Regions from separate parts of the Thalassolituus sp. UBA6592 genome, predicted to be linked through region 2. Evidence: predicted binding sites of a transcription regulator. Region 2 holds the regulator's gene; each other region holds the start of a gene.
What was found. Region 2 encodes PhoB, which activates phosphate uptake and scavenging genes when phosphate is short. Its sites were predicted from a motif close to TGTCATANNNNTGTCANA; they were not measured.
Positions count from the first base shown of each region.

Region 1: a site for PhoB is predicted at 1,832-1,849, ahead of B2Z72_RS05340 (inorganic phosphate transporter). Genes of this name have one in related genera too.
Region 3: a site for PhoB is predicted at 2,085-2,102, ahead of B2Z72_RS08935 (PA3496 family putative envelope integrity protein). Genes of this name have one in related genera too.

Region 1 is NZ_DJIO01000059.1:21,782-27,846, forward strand. It holds gene feoB (Fe(2+) transporter permease subunit FeoB) at 1-1,699, shown strand, start outside; gene B2Z72_RS05340 (inorganic phosphate transporter) at 1,921-3,186, shown strand; gene B2Z72_RS05345 (DSD1 family PLP-dependent enzyme) at 3,362-4,621, shown strand; gene B2Z72_RS05350 (DUF819 family protein) at 4,638-5,819, shown strand; gene B2Z72_RS05355 (alpha/beta hydrolase) at 5,893-6,065, shown strand, end outside.
Region 2 is NZ_DJIO01000032.1:2,400-8,464, reverse strand. It holds gene B2Z72_RS02910 (chorismate--pyruvate lyase family protein) at 1-328, shown strand, start outside; gene ubiA (4-hydroxybenzoate octaprenyltransferase) at 343-1,242, shown strand; gene phoB (phosphate regulon transcriptional regulator PhoB) at 1,344-2,042, shown strand; gene phoR (phosphate regulon sensor histidine kinase PhoR) at 2,079-3,380, shown strand; gene B2Z72_RS02890 (response regulator) at 3,418-4,362, opposite strand; gene cysZ (sulfate transporter CysZ) at 4,397-5,143, opposite strand; gene trmH (tRNA (guanosine(18)-2'-O)-methyltransferase TrmH) at 5,278-5,961, shown strand; gene B2Z72_RS02875 (hypothetical protein) at 5,945-6,065, opposite strand, start outside.
Region 3 is NZ_DJIO01000091.1:36,767-42,831, forward strand. It holds gene B2Z72_RS08930 (ammonium transporter) at 2-1,282, shown strand; gene B2Z72_RS08935 (PA3496 family putative envelope integrity protein) at 1,845-2,018, opposite strand; gene B2Z72_RS08940 (SIS domain-containing protein) at 2,367-3,221, opposite strand; gene uvrD (DNA helicase II) at 3,366-5,573, shown strand; gene B2Z72_RS08950 (HDOD domain-containing protein) at 5,608-6,065, opposite strand, start outside.

The DNA of each region.
Region 1 (6,065 bases), on a different contig from region 2:
TAATCCGTTCTGGGTTGCCACCCGCATTCTGGAAAACGACGTATACGCCAGTGGCATCGTACCGGAGAGCAAGCGCGTGGAAGCGCTGGAAACCGCCCGCCAACAGCGCGTTGCCCTGGAGAAAGCTCACCAGCAACCGATGGACGTGCTGATCGCCAACAGCCGCTATAAATCCATTCAGCATGCGCTGCAACCAGTGCTGACGGTGAATAAAAAAGGTCAAACGCTGAGCGAAAAAATTGATGCCTGGGTGATCAACCGCTGGCTCGGTATTCCGTTTTTCTTTTTTGTTATGTATCTGATGTTCCTGTTCGCCATTAACGTCGGCGGAGCATTTATCGATTTCTTTGATATTGCCTTTGCCACGGTGTTTGTCGACGGCACACATTACGTCCTGGACAGTGTCAACACGCCGCAGTGGCTCTCTACCCTGCTGGCCGACGGTCTCGGCGGCGGTATTCAGCTGGTTGCCACCTTTATTCCGGTGATCGGCAGTCTGTATCTGTTCTTATCTGTGATCGAGGACTCGGGTTATATGGCCCGTGCCGCCTTCGTCATGGACCGCCTGATGCGCGCAGTAGGCTTACCGGGTAAATCCTTCGTGCCGTTAATCGTTGGTTTTGGCTGTAACGTACCGGCGGTTATGGCTGCACGCACCATGGACACCGAGAAAGACCGTTTGCTGACCATTTCCATGGCGCCGTTTATGTCCTGCGGTGCACGTCTTTCGGTCTATGCGCTGTTTGCTGCTGCCCTGTTTCAGGAAAACGGTGCCATCATGGTCTTCAGCCTGTACGTACTCGGTATCGTTATGGCGCTGGTCACTGGCCTGGCACTGAAAAACACCCTGTTTAAACCGGATCTCACGCCTTTTGTGATGGAGCTGCCTGCTTACCATGTGCCGACGGTGAAAGGCATTCTGATCAAAACCTGGGAACGCCTGAAATCTTTCTGTCTGCGCGCCGGTAAAACCATCGTCACCGTGGTCGTTATTCTTTCCTTCCTGAATTCCATCGGCAGCGATGGTTCCTTCGGCAATGAAGATACCGATAATTCTGTGCTTTCCAAAGTAGCGAACGTTGCCACACCGCTGCTGTCGCCGCTGGGCGTTCAGGACGATAACTGGCCAGCGACCGTCGGTATCATCACAGGTATTTTCGCCAAAGAGGCCGTGGTAGGTACGCTGGATGCACTCTACAGCCCGGAAAGCGGTGAAGACACTGAATACGATTTGTGGGGCGGACTGGCAGAATCCCTGCAAACTATTCCGGATAATCTTGCCGGGCTCGCGGACAGCCTGCTCGACCCACTGGGTCTGAGCCTTGTTGGCGCTGACCAGACCGCTGAACAGGGCGTACACAGTGGTACTTTCTCCAGTATGGCCCTGCTGTTTGGCAGCCAGATCGCGGCGTTTTCTTATCTGGTCTTTGTGCTTCTGTACACGCCGTGTGTGGCAACTCTGGGCGCCATTGTGCGTGAATCCGGGGTGCGCTGGATGCTGTTTGTTGCTGGCTGGAGTACCGGGTTGGCGTATACCACAGCGGTTATCGTTTATCAGATCGGTACCTTTGCACAACATCCGGGCAGCTCTGCCGCCTGGCTGATTGGCTGTGCCGTATTTATTATTCTCTGCCTTTGGCAGATGCGGGCCTACGGCAATCGTCAGAACGCCCGCTACATTCCGATCACTCAACTTTGATCGCCTGAGTCTGATCACCCGAGCCGGTGATCAGACGCCCATCAAGGCAACCGCAGTCCAGCTTGCTACACGCCGGCTGTTTATTTTTCAGCCGCTTTTACGCCATGTCATATCTGACACAGATCATTCCGCTGTAATCTTTCTGTAATCTGGCCTCTGGGTGCTGTGATCCGGCCGTGGCCTGAGTTAGAATGCGCGCGATTTTAATCGGGGAGTCCGTAATGGATCTGATCACTGACCAGGGGCAGTTGTTCATCATCCTGGCCTGTATCTTCGGCGCCTTTATGGCCTGGGGCATTGGCGCTAACGATGTAGCAAATGCAATGGGAACCTCTGTAGGTTCCAAAGCTATCACTATTCGTCAGGCGGTTATTATCGCCATCATTTTTGAATTCCTCGGTGCTCTGCTGGCCGGTGGTGAAGTTACCGCGACCATCCGTAAGGGCATCATTGACCCATCCGCACTCGCAGACCGCCCGGAACTTCTGGTGTTCGGCATGCTGGCTTCCCTGCTGGCCGCCGGTACCTGGCTGTTAATCGCTTCCTATCGTGGCTGGCCGGTATCGACGACGCACTCGATCGTGGGTGCCATCGTAGGTTTTGCCGCCGTCGGTATCTCCATGGAAGCGGTAAAATGGGGCAAAGTCGGCAACATCGCCGCCAGCTGGGTAGTGTCTCCCGTCATTGCCGGCAGTATTTCCTTTGTTCTGTATAAAACCATTCAGCACTTTATTCACGACAACAAAGATCCCTTCTCTCAATCCAAACGACTGGTTCCGTTCTACATCCTGTTGGTTGGTTTTATTATTTCCATGGTCACGCTGCTGAAAGGTCTGAAGCATCTGGGCCTGCAGCTGTCGTTTATCAATGCCGCCTGGATTTCGCTGCTGGTCGGTATTGCCGTCATGTTTATTGGTCGCATCATTGTCAGCCGTATTCACGCCGATCCGGAAGTATCAGAAGACATTCACATCGCCAATGTCGAGAAAGTGTTCTCTGTACTCATGGTATTTACGGCCTGTGCCATGGCGTTTGCTCATGGTTCTAACGACGTTGCTAACGCCATTGGGCCACTGGCCGCCATCTATGGTGTTATCAGCCATGGTGGTGAAATTGCCGCTAAATCCGCCGTTCCGGTGTGGATTCTGATGGTGGGTGGCGTCGGCATCGTTGCTGGTCTGGTGACGTTCGGTCACCGGGTGATCGCTACCGTGGGCACAGGCATCACTGAGCTGACACCAAGCCGCGGCTTCGCAGCGACTCTGGCCGCAGCGACCACAGTGGTGGTGGCGTCCGGTACCGGGCTGCCGATTTCCACCACGCACGTTCTGATCGGTGCCATTCTGGGTATTGGTCTGGCGATGGGCGCCGGTTCGCTCAATTACCGTAAAGTCGGTTCTATCTTTATCTCCTGGCTGGTGACTCTGCCGGCAGGCGCAGCGCTGTCGATTCTGTTCTTCTTCATTTTCCGCGCTATCTGGCTCTGATGCCCACTTTGTCCCAGCCGGTTCTCTCCGGCTGGTGACCCTCCTCTCTTTTTCGCGTATACAGAAATGGTCCGGCTATCGGAATTCACCCTGATAGCGCTTGCGAAATATATATGGTACAAACGTACTATAATCATGTTTCACAGTTGTAGCCTTGCATGTTGCGGAACCCTCTATGACCGATCAGTATTTTGAAAATCTGAAGACAGCCCTGCACAAAGCCGGAATATCCACTCCGACTCTGGTCATCGACAAGCAGCGCCTCGACCACAATATCGACCAGCTGATGAATGTGATTAATCAGGGCTTCAATTACCGTATTGTTGCCAAATCATTGCCTTCCGTGCCTTTACTGCAATACATCATGCATCGTACCGGTACGCAGCGCCTGATGAGTTTTCATCTGCCTTTCCTGATGCATCTGGTCAAACAGATCCCGGCCGCAGACATTCTGATGGGCAAACCTATGCCGGTCAGTGCGGCAGAACACTTTTATCAGTGGTACAGCAAACAACCGGCGAATCTGTGCTTTTTCCCTGAGCATCAGCTGCAATGGCTGGTCGACAGCAATGCCCGTCTGTTGCAATACCAGGCCCTTGCGGAGCGCCTGCAGCAACCGATGCGCATCAATCTGGAAATCGATATTGGCCTGCATCGTGGTGGTTTTGCCAGTGATGACGATTATCTGGACGCACTGAATATCATCCGTAACAGCAGCTGGCTGACCTTCTCCGGACTGATGGGCTATGAAGCGCATATCGCGAAAATTCCGCCATTCCTGGGTGGCCCGCAGAAAGCACTGCAGCAGGCCCGGCAACGCTACCGCGACCGGGTAAATATGGCGAAAGAAGTGTTTGGCAGCGAACGGAGCGACGAATGGTGTCTGAACACCGGCGGCAGTACTACCTACCCGCTGTACGATGCCGATGATCTCACCACAGTTAACGAACTGGCCACCGCATCAGCTCTGGTGAAGCCAACAGACTTTGATCTGTTCACTCTGGATCATCATCTGCCGGCAGTATTTATCGCAGCACCCGTGTTAAAGCGCGTGAATAAACCTGAACTGCCAATGACACACTGGATTTCATCCATACTGCGCTGGCTCGGGCGGCTGCCAGCCAATGCCGCATTTATTTACGGTGGTAACTGGCTGGCCAGCCCGTGTTATCCGCTCCCCTGCCGACGGGCCAACGTGCTTGGGCATTCCAGCAATCAGGAACTCTACGAGCTGCCCGCCGACTGCCAGCTGAAAGAAGATGATTTTATCTTCTTCCGGCCCAGCCAAAGTGAATCCCTGTTCCTGCAGTTCGGTAATATAGCGCTCTGTGACGATGGCAGAATTCATGAATGGTGGCCGGTTTTCAGTTATCCACGGGATTTCACCGTCACAGACCAGACCTTAACCGTGCCTCAGGCCGCCGCCAATTCCTGAACGGGAGCCTGATGCAATGGCTATTGCTGTGTTATTACTGTGTGCACTGACTCCGGCGGCATTGATTATTCTCTGCCAGCGCCTGCCACTACTGGAGAAAGCCGGCGTGGTTGTTCTGACCTTTGTCGCCGGCATCGGTATATCAGCTTTGCTGGCGGCCATGCCGCTGTGGCAATCACTGTCAGAAGTGCGGACCAGTATCTCCGAAATAACCATTGCTCTTGCACTGCCAATGCTGGTGTTTTCCATTGATGTAAAAGCATCATTGCGCATGGCAGGCAATACCCTGAAAAGTATGGCGTTTGCGCTGCTGTCGGTTCTGCTTGTCAGCGCTGCCAGCGCCTTTGTGTATGCGGGCCAGCTTGATAACGTGTGGCAGATTGCGGGCATGTCTGTCGGCGCTTATACCGGCGGTGGGCCGAATATGGCGGCGATTAAAACTGCCACAGGCGCAGATGAAACCCTGTTTACCACCATGATTACGTACGACATTCTGCTGTCGTCACTGTATCTGCTGTTTGTTATGACGCTGGCAAAGCCCCTGTTTTCCCGGCTGCTGAAACCTTACAGAGGCAACGATCAGAATGCTGAGCATGAATCCTCCGCAACGTTTGCCCACCTGGCCGACGAAACAGCCTACGCTTACCGCATTCTGCTGCAGAAAAATGTTGTGCTTAACGCCCTCGGTGGCCTGCTGATATCCGCAGCCATTGTCGCCTTAGCCGTCGCTGTGGCCAGTGTGGTGCCAGGCAGTATGGCCTCTGCTGTCACCATCATCACCATCACAAGCCTGGGTGTTGCCGCCTCGTTTATTCCTTTTGTGCGCCAACTGAAAGGCACATTTCAGCTTGGAATGTATCTGATTCTGATCTTTTGTTTTACCACAGGCAGCATGACGGATACCGGGGTGATCACTGACCTCAATATGGCGCTGTTCAGCTATATTGGTGCAATTCTGCTTGGCTCTCTGCTGTTGCAGGCACTGCTCTGCCGCTTATTCAATATTGATACCGACACGTTTCTGATCACCTCGTCAGCAGCCATTATGTCAGTGCCCTTTATTCCGGTGATTGCCGGTGCGATTAAAAACCGCGCCATTATCCTGCCAGGATTCGCCGCCGCCATTATTGGCTACATCCTTGGTAATTATCTGGGCATCGTCATGGCCTGGTTTACCCGCTGGCTGATCAGCGCTTAACAGAGACTCTGCTGCCCGCTATCGCCGTCAAAGGTTATAATGCCGCTTTTGTGAACCATCAGAGCAGCACACAATGACAGTTGATATCCAACGCACAGACAGCGCAGATTGCATTCGTCTGGAAACCGCCAATCCTGACTGCGCTATGATCTGGCTGCACGGACTGGGAGCCACCAACGAAGATTTCGTTCCTGTGTTTAAACGCATTGTCAGCTCTCTGTCACTCAACTGCGTCGGACTTTTCCC
Region 2 (6,065 bases):
TCAGCAACTCAGGCTTGGCCAGCAGCAGAAGGTCTGGGTCCGTGAAGTGGTTCTGCGTCTGGGCGACAAACCTCTGGTCTATGCCCGCACTGCGGTGCCGCTGTCGACCCTGACCGGCAGTGAACGCCGCCTGCAGTATCTGGGTGAACAGTCGCTGGGCAGCTACCTGTTCCGGCAGCCGTCGCTTGAACGCACGCCGCTTAAGGTCAGCCACTGCAGAAAAAACCGTCTGGGGTTACAATGGGCGCGCTATTCGCTGTTCAGACTGAAAGGCAAACCTCTGCTGGTAACTGAAGCCTTCTCTGAGCATCTGCTGGAATTCATCTGACCGGAACACTGTGCATGACTGCGTTGACTGAACTGCTGAACCGCCACTGGCCGCAATGGCAGGACTGGATCGCCATCACCCGTTTTAACCGCCCTATTGGCTCCTACCTGCTGCTTGGTCCCACCCTGTGGGCACTGTGGATTGCCGCAGAAGGCATGCCGGATCTGCATCTGCTGGTGATTTTTGTCGTCGGTGTATTCCTGATGCGCTCCGCCGGCTGCATCATCAATGACTTTGCCGACCGCAAAGTCGATGGCTTTGTTAAGCGCACCGCGCAACGGCCAATGGCCACCGGCCGTATTTCTTCCCGCCAGGCGCTGACCGGTTTTGCCGTACTGGTGTTCGCCGCATTTCTGCTGGTACTGCTGACCAACAAGCTGACGGTGATGCTGTCATTCGCTGCCCTGGGGCTGGCCTCGCTTTATCCGTTCATGAAGCGCTACACCCATCTGCCGCAGGTTTTTCTCGGCGCCGCCTACTCCTGCTGTATTCCGATGGCCTTCGCCGCACAGACCGGTAACGTACCGGAAGTTGCCTGGCTGCTTTATATCGCCAACCTGTCGTGGACCGTGGCGTACGACACCATGTATGCCATGGTCGACCGCGACGATGATGTCAACGTGGGGATCAAATCCACCGCGGTACTGTTCGGTGATCTTGATATTGTGATGATCGGCATCCTGCAGGCCGTCACGCTGTTCTGCCTGCTGGCAGCAGGCAGTCAGCTGCTGTTGGGCTGGCCGTATTATGCTGCCGTTGCCGCCGGCGCCGTATTCTTTATCTGGCAACTCTGGGCCATCCGCTCGCGTGAACGGGAGCCCTGCTTTACCGAATTCCTGCGCAGTTACTGGTTCGGCCTGATCATCTGGCTGGGTATTGCAGCACACTACTGGCTGACTCAGGCGTCGGTATAAACCCGTAAAAGTTCCTCTAATACTGCCACTGTCACATCGTTGTAACATTGCACCAGTGTAATACCTGCGCAATAAGGGTATATGACACTTACGTGACGACTATGACAAAAGCAGGCAAAAGGGTGTTAATCGTCGATGACGAAGCACCGATTCGAGAAATGATCGCCGTGGCGCTGGAAATGGCAGGCTACGAGTGCCTGGAAGCCGCCAGCGTACAGGAAGCACACTCCCATATCGTGGATCACAAGCCCGATATGGTACTGCTCGACTGGATGTTACCGGGCACCAGTGGTGTGGAATTCGCCCGTCGCCTGAAACGCGATGACATGACAGCGGAAATGCCGATCATCATGCTCACCGCCAAAGGTGAGGAAGACAATAAAGTCCAGGGGCTGGAAGCCGGCGCCGACGACTACATCACCAAACCATTTTCTCCACGCGAACTGGTAGCACGCCTGAAAGCCGTGCTGCGCCGGGCAACACCGCAGGGCGTGGAAGAACCGATTGAAGTCAGTGGCCTGATGCTGGATCCGGTGTGCCACCGGGTGACCTCCAACAGCAAACCGGTTGAAATAGGCCCGACGGAATACCGTCTGCTGCAATTCTTTATGACCCATCAGGAACGCGCTTATTCCCGCGCGCAGCTGCTGGATCAGGTATGGGGCGGCAACGTGTACGTGGAAGAACGTACCGTGGATGTACACATCCGCCGTCTGCGTAAAGCATTGGGTAAAGCGCACGAGCATCTGATTCAGACCGTTCGCGGCACCGGCTATCGTTTTTCTACCAAAGCTTCCTGATGGCTCAATGATGAGCCGGACCCTTAAGGACCTGATATGACCCCGGTCTGGCGCAGGGAGCTGCGCCGTATCAGCTTACTGCTGATCATCACCTTTGCCCTGGATTACTTCACAGGCCTCCATGGCTGGAGCGTTGTTGCGGTTCTGGTCTGTTATATCGGCTGGAATATGCTGCAACTGTCACGGCTTTACCGCTGGCTGGCCTCTGGTCAGATTGACAGCCTGCCATCCAGTTACGGTATCTGGGGCAGTGTGTTTGCAGAAACCCGCCGCCTGCAGAACCGCAGCCTCAAACATCAGCAGAAGTTGCAGGCCATCATCAACCGTATTCAGGATTCCACCGCCGCACTGCAGGACGCTGTGCTGATGGTCGACAGCCATGGCAATCTGGAATGGTGGAACCAGGCGGCACAGCGCTTTCTTGGTCTGAAATCACCGGTCGACGTGGGCCAGCCGATCACCAACCTGATCCGTGATCCATCTTTTAAAGCCTATTTTGATCAGGCCGACTACAGCGACCCGCTGACCATGGCCTCGCCGGTCAACAAACATATCCACCTGCAGTTCAACATCACTCAGTTTGGCCGCCGCGACCGCCTGATGCTGGTACACGATGTCACCCGACTGAAGCAGCTGGAACAGATGCGCAAAGATTTCGTCGCCAACGTCAGCCATGAACTGCGCACACCGCTGACGGTGCTGGCCGGTTATATCGAAACCATGGACATGAACTCAGACATTCTGCCGGAACGCTGGCAGCGCATGCTCAAACAGATGGGCAGCCAGAGCCTGCGCATGGAAGCCATTATCAAGGACCTGCTGACCCTGTCACGGCTGGAAACCAGCGCCAAAGAACACCCGGCGCAGGTACAGATCCAACCTTTGTTAGAACAGATAGCGGCCGATGCCCGGGCACTGAGTCAGGGACGCGGGCACACCATCACCTTATCCACAGAAGGGCCGGTTGCACTGCTGGGCTACACAGACGAACTGCGCAGTGCCTTTTCCAATCTGGCATTCAACGCGGTGAAATACACCCCGGATGGCGGGCATATCGAATTAATCTGGCGGGAAAGAGAAGGCCGCGCGGAGTTCTGCGTAAAAGACGACGGGGTCGGTATTGCCGACCATCATATCCCGCGGCTGACTGAACGCTTTTACCGTGCTGATCCGAGCCGCAGTAAAGAAACCGGCGGTACCGGACTCGGTCTGGCCATCGTTAAGCATGTGCTGCTGCGCCATGACGGTGAGCTGTACATAGAGAGTACACCCGGCAAGGGCAGCTGCTTCTGCTGCCACTTCAATGCCCAGAGCGTGATTACCGAACTGGCCTCCTAGTGCACGCCCATGCCGGTTGCTGCGAGTCTTAACCTGTTCAGCGCACTTTAGCGATAAAGCGCGACAGTGTGGCGAGCTTTTCCGGATCATCATCCACGTAGCGGATGATCATCTGAATGGTACTGGCATCCGGATGCGGCTCCTGTGCCTGCATCATGCGCACATAACCGTTAATCCGCGCGACCTCACCATTTTCCTGATCGACAATATCCAGCACCGCCTGCTCCAGCAGTGCCGGTAAATCACCTTCGCGGCGGAATACGCCAATCAGCTCCTGCAGACTGATGTCCTTGATCACCAGCTTTACAGTGCCGCCGTTACCAAAACGCACATTGGCCAGCCCGCGCGCCCGGGCTGCGGCCTTCGCCGGCGCTTTATCTTCCGCTTTTGCAGAACCTCCGGTCAGCAGAGAAGCTGAATCCGATGCCGGTTTTGCTTCTGCCTTCTGCGCAGGTGCGGCGTTACCCATCAATACCGATGCACCGCCAAGGTCTGCCCCTTTCACCGGGCTGGCGGGAGATGATGCTGGTTTAGCGCCGAGCAGGCTGGCGGAATCAGCGGTCGCGGGATTAGCCACCGCTTTCTGATCAGGCTTCACTTTCAGGTGTTTCCACACCAGCTTAGTGAGCTTGGCGACAAAGTTATCGCGGGTGAAAGGTTTGCCGATGTACTCAGACACACCGGACTGCACCGCTTTCAGCACGTGATCACGCTCGCCACGACTGGTGATCATCATAAATGGCACCGGCTTATAACGCTCATCACTGCGCATCCATTCCAGTACTTCAAGACCTGATACTTCGGGCATCTCCCAGTCACACAGCACCAGATCCACTTTATTGGCTTTCATAATGCTGATGGCTTTGCCGCCATCCGTGGCTTCGTGTAACTGACAGCCGGGATAGGTATCCCGCACCGCCTTCTTAACAAGGTCGCGGATGAACGCTGCGTCATCCACCACCAGGATATTCAGAACCGCCATGCTCCAGCCTTTATTGTCTGCCTTCGCATTCAGCTTAGTTCACCCGTGACGGATTGCCCTCCAGCGTCAGCGGCAGACGCTCACAACGCATCAGGGTGGCGCCGATCACCGCCGCTGGCATCACAAACCAGTTCACCACCGGGATCATCATCAGACCCGCCACCAGCATGCCAAAGCCGAGCGCGGTAAAACTGTCTCTGGCGAGAATCTTACGTACTTCACGGAAATCCCGGCCGTTATTATCGAAGGAATAATCGACATACTGCAGGGCCACAACCCAGCTGCCGAACCAGAACCACAGGAACGGACTGGCCAGATTCACCACTGGCACAAAGCTGAGAATCACCAGCACCAGGTAGCGCGGCAACAGGTAGCCGAGCTTGGTCAGCTCCCGGGCAAAGGTGCGTTTGGTAATGGACCACAGGGATTCTTCCGGCAGAACATTGCCCTGCTGACGTTCCACCCCCTCACTGAGCAGACCGTTAAACGGACTGGCCAGGGTGACCAGCACAGTGGAAAACAGATAGGCCATAACAAACAGCATGGTCAGCAGTGCCAGAGGCATCAGCAACCAGTAAAGCCATTCCAGCCAGCCCGGCAACCAGCCCACCAGCTGATCAATCCAGCTGCTGATTTTACTTCCGCCCCACCAGGTGGCGGCACTCATAATAATAATGTTCATCAGCAGTGGCAGAACCACATAACGCCGCAGCCCCGGGGCTTTCAGAGCTGAAAAACCGCGCCCGAGATACTGCATACCAATGAGGGGATTACCTTTCATCTTACTTCTGTCCTTACTTTATCTGCCGCTGACCAGACATCCACCCCGGTTAGCTATACAATGCCGCGCGCCGGGCTGATGAGCCCGGACACACGATACTCCTGTTCAGACGAGCCATACAGAGAAAACTGCCCGTGACGCCCGACCGTCTCGAAAAAATTCAGCGCACACTCAACCTGCGCCAGCCTGATCTGACCGTACTCACCGATGAAGTTCAGAAAGACCGCAACCTGTCGGCTATTGTCCGCAGTGCGGACGCCTTTGCAATTCCCAAAGTACATTGTGTGTGGGAAGGCAACACTTACCATATTTCCCGCAATCAGGCCGCCGGAGCCGGCACCTGGGTGGACGTCGTCACCCATGACACCATCACCGACGCCATCAGCGATCTGCAGGCCGAGGGCTTTAAAGTCTGTGCCGCGCATTTTACCGACCGGGCCATTGATTACCGCACTTATGATTTCACTCAGCCTACGGCGCTGCTGCTCGGTGCCGAGCGTGAAGGTGTATCTGATGAAGCAGCCGAAGCCTGTGACGAACACCTGATTATTCCTATGCTGGGCATGACACAGTCGTTCAATGTATCCGTTGCCGGTGCACTGATCCTGAGTGAGGCGGCGCGTCAGCGGGAACTGGCGGGCATGTACAAAGAACGCCGTATCAGCGATGAAGAATATGAGCGTCTGCTGTTTGAATGGTGTCAGCCACAGATCACCGCCTTCTGTCAGGAGCGCGGACTGCCCTACCCGGCACTGGGTGAAGACGGCGAACTGGCCGATCCTCAGGGCTTTTCCAATATGATCAACGGACGCGGCTGAACTGCCAGGCTGCTGTTCGCGCAGACAATGTCATCTGCGCGCGCTCAATACGCTGATAGCGGAAGTCCTGACTGAGCAGACTCAGCAGAGCACTTTTCAGCCGC
Region 3 (6,065 bases), on a different contig from region 2:
AATGGAAAATCAAGTTTATGCACTGCAGTACGCCATGGATACCTTTTATTTCCTGGTGTGTGGCGCACTGGTAATGTGGATGGCGGCAGGTTTCGCCATGCTCGAAGCGGGTCTGGTTCGTGCGAAAAACACGACTGAGATCCTGACCAAAAACATCGCGCTGTACGCGATCGCATGTACCATGTACCTGGTTTGCGGTTACGAATTAATGTACGGCGGTGGTTTCTTCCTGAGTGGCACTGACAGTGTTGCTTCTATGACTGACGAAGCTGTTGCAGGCGTTCTGGCTGCACAGGCTGATTACCGTAACGGCGTTGAAGATGCTTCTATGCCTTATTCCGGTGCTTCTGACTTCTTCTTCCAGGTAGTATTCGTAGCGACTGCTATGTCTATCGTATCCGGTGCTGTTGCTGAGCGCATGAAGCTGTGGGCTTTCCTGGCTTTCGCTGTAGTTATGACTGGTTTCATCTACCCAATGGAAGGTTCCTGGACCTGGGGCGGTAACGCTGTATTCGGCATGTTCGAACTGAGCTACTCCGACTACGCTGGTTCCGGTATTGTTCACATGGCTGGTGCCGCAGCTGCTCTGGCTGGTGTAATCCTGCTGGGTGCACGTAAAGGCAAATACGGCCCTAACGGTGAAGTACGCGCTATTCCAGGTGCAAACCTGCCGCTGGCGACTCTGGGTACATTTATCCTGTGGATGGGTTGGTTCGGCTTCAACGGCGGTTCTACTCTGCAGCTGTCTGACGTAGGCGTTGCTAACGAAGTAGCTTCCGTATTCCTGAACACTAACGCAGCTGCAGCTGGTGGTCTGATTGCCGCTCTGCTGGTTGCTTACATCCTGTTCCGCAAAGCGGATCTGACCATGGCTCTGAACGGTGCTCTGGCTGGTCTGGTTGCTATTACTGCAGAACCTGCTGACCCAAGCCCATTCCTGGCTACTATCATCGGGGCTATCGGTGGTGGTCTGGTAGTGTTCTCTATCCTGACTCTGGATAAACTGAAAATCGACGATCCTGTAGGTGCTATCTCTGTACACGGTGTTGTAGGTCTGTGGGGTATCTTCGCAGTACTGCTGTCCGATGCTGATGCAACCTTCATGGGTCAGCTGGTAGGCGCCCTGACTATCTTCATCTGGGTATTCGTAGCCTCCTTCATCGTATGGGCCATCCTGAAAGCTGTGATGGGTCTGCGTGTAAGCGAAGAAGACGAGTACGAAGGTGTGGATCTGTCCGAATGTGGTATGGAAGCCTACCCAGAGTTCACCAGCAAGTCTTAAGATGTGCTGAACTCTGAACTGAAGAAAGCCGGTCTCTGACCGGCTTTTTTTATGGACGGAATCCGGCAGCGGGAAATAAATGGGCTGAGGTGGCATATGGAGCAGCGTTAAAACAGGGCCACGGCGGAATTGAAGCAAACCCGCTGGCTGTTTTTGCATAAAGCACCGTCTGCCGGAATGAATAAAGCGCTGTCTGCTGGAGTTAAATAAATACACGGCTGTTAGCGTTCAGAGTGATAAACCGCGTTAAATGGAAATTCACACGACTGTATTGGCGGCATTATCTGAGGAAGGTCCGGCGGGTTTAATAACTGAAAACAGGCGGATATTCAGTCGGCTGCATCGACCAGGAGGCTTTTTAGTTCGTAGTTGGCTGAAGGATTTTTAGTTGAGCTGAAAGCTCTGTAGTTGAAAAGAGGTGAGCAGAGGTGATAGGGAGTGTAAAAAAGCGAATAAAAACCCTGAATCCACATTAATAAGCAGACTCATAATTATTTCCCGGTGGGTTCACCGGCAGCCATTTATAAAAAAGCCGCAGACTTATCTGCGGCTTTTTTATAAATCAGACTTCTTCGAAATAATAATCTTCCAGGTCTTTTTCCAGGCGCTTGCGCTCAAGGTGCGCCTCAATGGCACGGCGGGCCATCAATTTTTTCGACATCTGGGATTCTTTATTAACGACTACGTTACCTTCTTGGTCAAACGACACTACTTCTTCGTGAGATTCTAATTTCACTGCAGCTTCCATATCGATTCCTTTTGTCAGATCACAGAAATTCCAGCTGTGATTTTTCTTGTTATTCGTTGCAAAAGAATGACATTTTCCCCGGCCTGAACCAAGTAGTTTTATGTGCCAATAAGCGATATTGGCAGAGTGGTTAAATTGATACTTACGCAAAGCCCCGTGGTTTGTGGGATGCAGAGGCTTAAGCGGAGGTGACGGATTACGGGCGCCGGAATGCCGGCACCTGGTCAGATGGACACTTCCTATAGAATGACGTTAAATGTCCACTCACTTCAGACTTAAGACGGAACAGAGTGGCATCAGTCGAAAGGATTAGCCTGATGAATGGAAAATCGCCTGTTAACTGGATTCCAGTCGCAGTGACTTAATACTGCGTTTGATGGCATTGAGATGATTGGCGAATTCCGGCCCACGGCGCTGGGTAACCGCCACTGCCAGCATGTCGATGATCATCAGATGAGCGATCCGTGAGGTCATCGGCGTGAACTGCTCGGTGTCCTCTTCGATATTGATGTGAATCGGCAGATCAGCGGCCTGACTGAGCGCGGTATTAGCTGGCGCCAGTGACACCACCAGAGCACCGTGTTGCTGGGCGAGTTCCACTGAGTGCAGCAGATCTTTGGTGCGTCCACTCTGGGAGATGGCCACGACCACATCTGCTTCGCTCAGGGTGACAGCCGACATGGCCTGCATATGAGGGTCACTATAGGCAGCGGTGGCGACCTGCAGGCGGAAAAATTTGTGCTGGGCATCAATAGCCACGGCACCGGATGCGCCAAAGCCGTAAAACTCCACCCGGCGGGCATTACTGATGGCCGCTGCTGCGTGGGCAATCTGTTCGGCTTTAAGTTGGGTTTTGACCTGATTAAGACGCTGGATGGTGGTGTCGGCGATTTTATCGCAGATGTCTTCGATACTGTCGTCTTCAGCAATAGCGAACTGACCGATGTTATTAACGATGGCCATTTCCTGCGCGATGCGGACTTTGAATTCCTGAAAGCCATTGCAGCCGATACCACGGCAGAAGCGCACAATGGTGGGCTCGCTGACCTGTGCTTCCTGAGCCAGATCGACGATGCGCATGTGCATCACCTGCTGCGGTGATTTGAGCACATACTCGGCCACTTTGACCTCAGATTTGCGCAGATTGGGCATGGCGGCTTCGATTTCAGCCAGTATCGGACTGTTTTTCACAGCGGGTTTCCTGTCCTGTTCAGTGGCCGATTATAAAAGGCTTTTGCACGGAAAGCCCATTTTGCTCTGCAACCGTCTGTGAATCATGTTGAGTACTGTACAAAAAAGCAGTCTTTTATCTGGTGCTTTGGTAAACTGCGCGCCATGGATATTTCATTGCTTGTTGATCAGTTAAACGATGGCCAGCGCAACGCTGTTGCGGCCAGTTCCCCCCATCAGCTGGTGCTCGCCGGTGCCGGTTCAGGCAAAACCCGGGTGCTTGTGCACCGTATTGCCTGGTTGCTGGAAGTGGAGGGGGTGTCGCCGTTCGCAGTGATGGCGGTGACCTTTACCAACAAAGCAGCGAAAGAGATGAAAGGCCGTCTGGAAGAGTTGCTGAATGTTCCGGCCAACGGCATGTGGGTGGGGACCTTCCACGGTCTGGCACACCGTTTTCTCAAGCTGCACTGGCGCGAAGCCGGGCTGCCGCAGCACTTTCAGATTCTCGACAGCGATGATCAGCTGCGTTTGGTGAAGCGTGTCATGCGTGAGAACAACGTCGATGACAGCCGCTACCCGCCGAAGCAGATTCAGTGGTTTATTAACGAGCAGAAAGACGAAGGGCGCCGTGCGGCGCACGTAATGCCGTCATCCGATCCGTTCGCCAAGACGCTGCGCGAAGTGTATTACCTGTATGAGCAGATCTGTCAGCAGAACGGTCTGGTCGACTTTGGTGAAATTCTGCTGCGTGCCCATGAGCTGTGGCTGGAGAACCCCGACCTGCTGGCCCATTACCAGCAGCGTTTCCGCAATATTCTGGTGGACGAGTTTCAGGACACCAACAATATCCAGTACGCCTGGATCCGCCTGCTGGCCGGCAACAAAGTCTCAGTGATGGCGGTGGGCGATGATGACCAGTCAATCTACGGCTGGCGTGGTGCGAACATCGGCAACATCCGTGATTTCCAGCAGGACTTCCCCGGTGCTGAACTGATTAAGCTGGAGCAGAATTACCGCTCCACCAAGACCATTCTGGCGGCCGCTAATGCGGTGATCAGCAACAACAGCGGCCGTTTGGGTAAGAACCTGTTTACCGACGGAGCCGAAGGCGAACCTATTCGTCTGTACAGCGCCTTTAATGAACAGGATGAAGCCCGTTACATTGCCGACCAGGTGGATAACTGGGCCAAAGAAGGTAATGCCCGGGCCGATATGGCGATTCTGTATCGCTCTAACGCTCAGTCGCGCACGCTGGAAGAAGCTTTGCTGCGTGCTGGTATTCCTTACCGTATCTACGGTGGCCAGCGCTTCTACGAGCGGTTGGAAATCAAAAACGCACTGGCTTATCTGCGTCTGTTGCTGAACCGTGATGACGACGGTTCGGTGGAGCGGGTGATCAATGTCCCGGCCCGCGCGATCGGTGAAAAGACCGTCGATATTCTGCGCAGCTTTGCCCGTGATCAGGGCTGCTCACTGTGGAAATCCTGTGAGCTCGCCATCGCCAATAATGCCCTGCCCAAGCGGGCAACCAGCTCAGTACAGAGCTTCCTCGATCTGGTGGATGAAATGAGCGCCGGTATTGAAGAGCTGGAGCTGCAGGAAATCGTTTCCCATGTGATTGAAAACTCCGGCCTGATCGAACACCACAAGAAAGAAAAAGGTGAGAAAGGTCAGGCGCGTGTGGATAACCTGGAAGAACTGGTCAACGCCGCGCGGCAGTTCGATGCTGATGAAGAACCGGATCTGGCCGAAGAAGACGGCGACCAGCCGCTCAGTGAGCTGGCGCAGTTCCTCGACCGTGCGGCACTGGATGCCGGCGATGGTCAGGCGGATGAATACGAAGACGCGGTGCAGTTGATGACGCTGCACTCGGCTAAAGGTCTGGAGTTTCCGCAGGTGGTGCTGGCCGGACTGGAAGAAGGCCTGTTCCCGCATAAGATGTCGATGGACGAAGCCGAAGGTCTGGAAGAAGAGCGCCGTCTGGCTTACGTGGGCATTACCCGCGCCATGGATCAGCTGATCATTACCCACGCCGAAAGCCGCCGCTTATACGGCCAGGAAAACTTCAGTACACCGTCACGTTTTATCCGCGAAATTCCGTCTGAATACATCAGTGAAGTGCGGCTGAAAAATACCGTCAGCCGGCCGCTCAGTGCGCGCCCCAAGCTGGGCGGTGCGATCACCACCGGGCGCAAATTACTGGATGACAGTCTGCCTTATGGTCTGGGCCAGCGCGTGTTGCACGCCATGTTCGGCGAAGGCACCGTGGTGCAGTTTGAAGGGCAGGGTAATGGTCTGCGCGTGCAGGTGAATTTTGATGACGCCGGCAGCAAGTGGCTGGTGGTCAGCTTTGCCAAGCTGGAAGCTCTGTAAAATCTACTGACCATGCCGGTCCGCATGGGCCGGTTTAATAACGGTAATTCTGCGCACCGATACCCATTTCGGCGAAATTGGCCTCCATCTGCTCCAGGTCGTATTCCCCGAGGCCGAGGTAAGTGAGCACTTCCTGGTCAATACTCTGCCATTCCAGATCTTCTTTCTGACGACCCAGAATCTGATAATTGCCGCAGATATGTTCCGCCAGTTTGAGTATGGCCAGCAGGGTTTTACCTTCGCTGTCTTTCTGATGACTGCTGGTGAAGTAATGGGTAGCACTGTGGTGCTCTGCAATTACGTCACACAGTATTTTCGGCAGGTTCCAGGCTTTGGCCGTGTAATAACCAATCACCGCATGATTGGTATTCAGATGTTGGTTTTCCACATCAACGACGCGCAGTTCCGGGTGGGCGTAAGACTCTTCGATCACCTGCTGGTAGTTATCGAAGCGCTGCATCAGCAGCGGAATGCCACAGTTATGGAATAAGC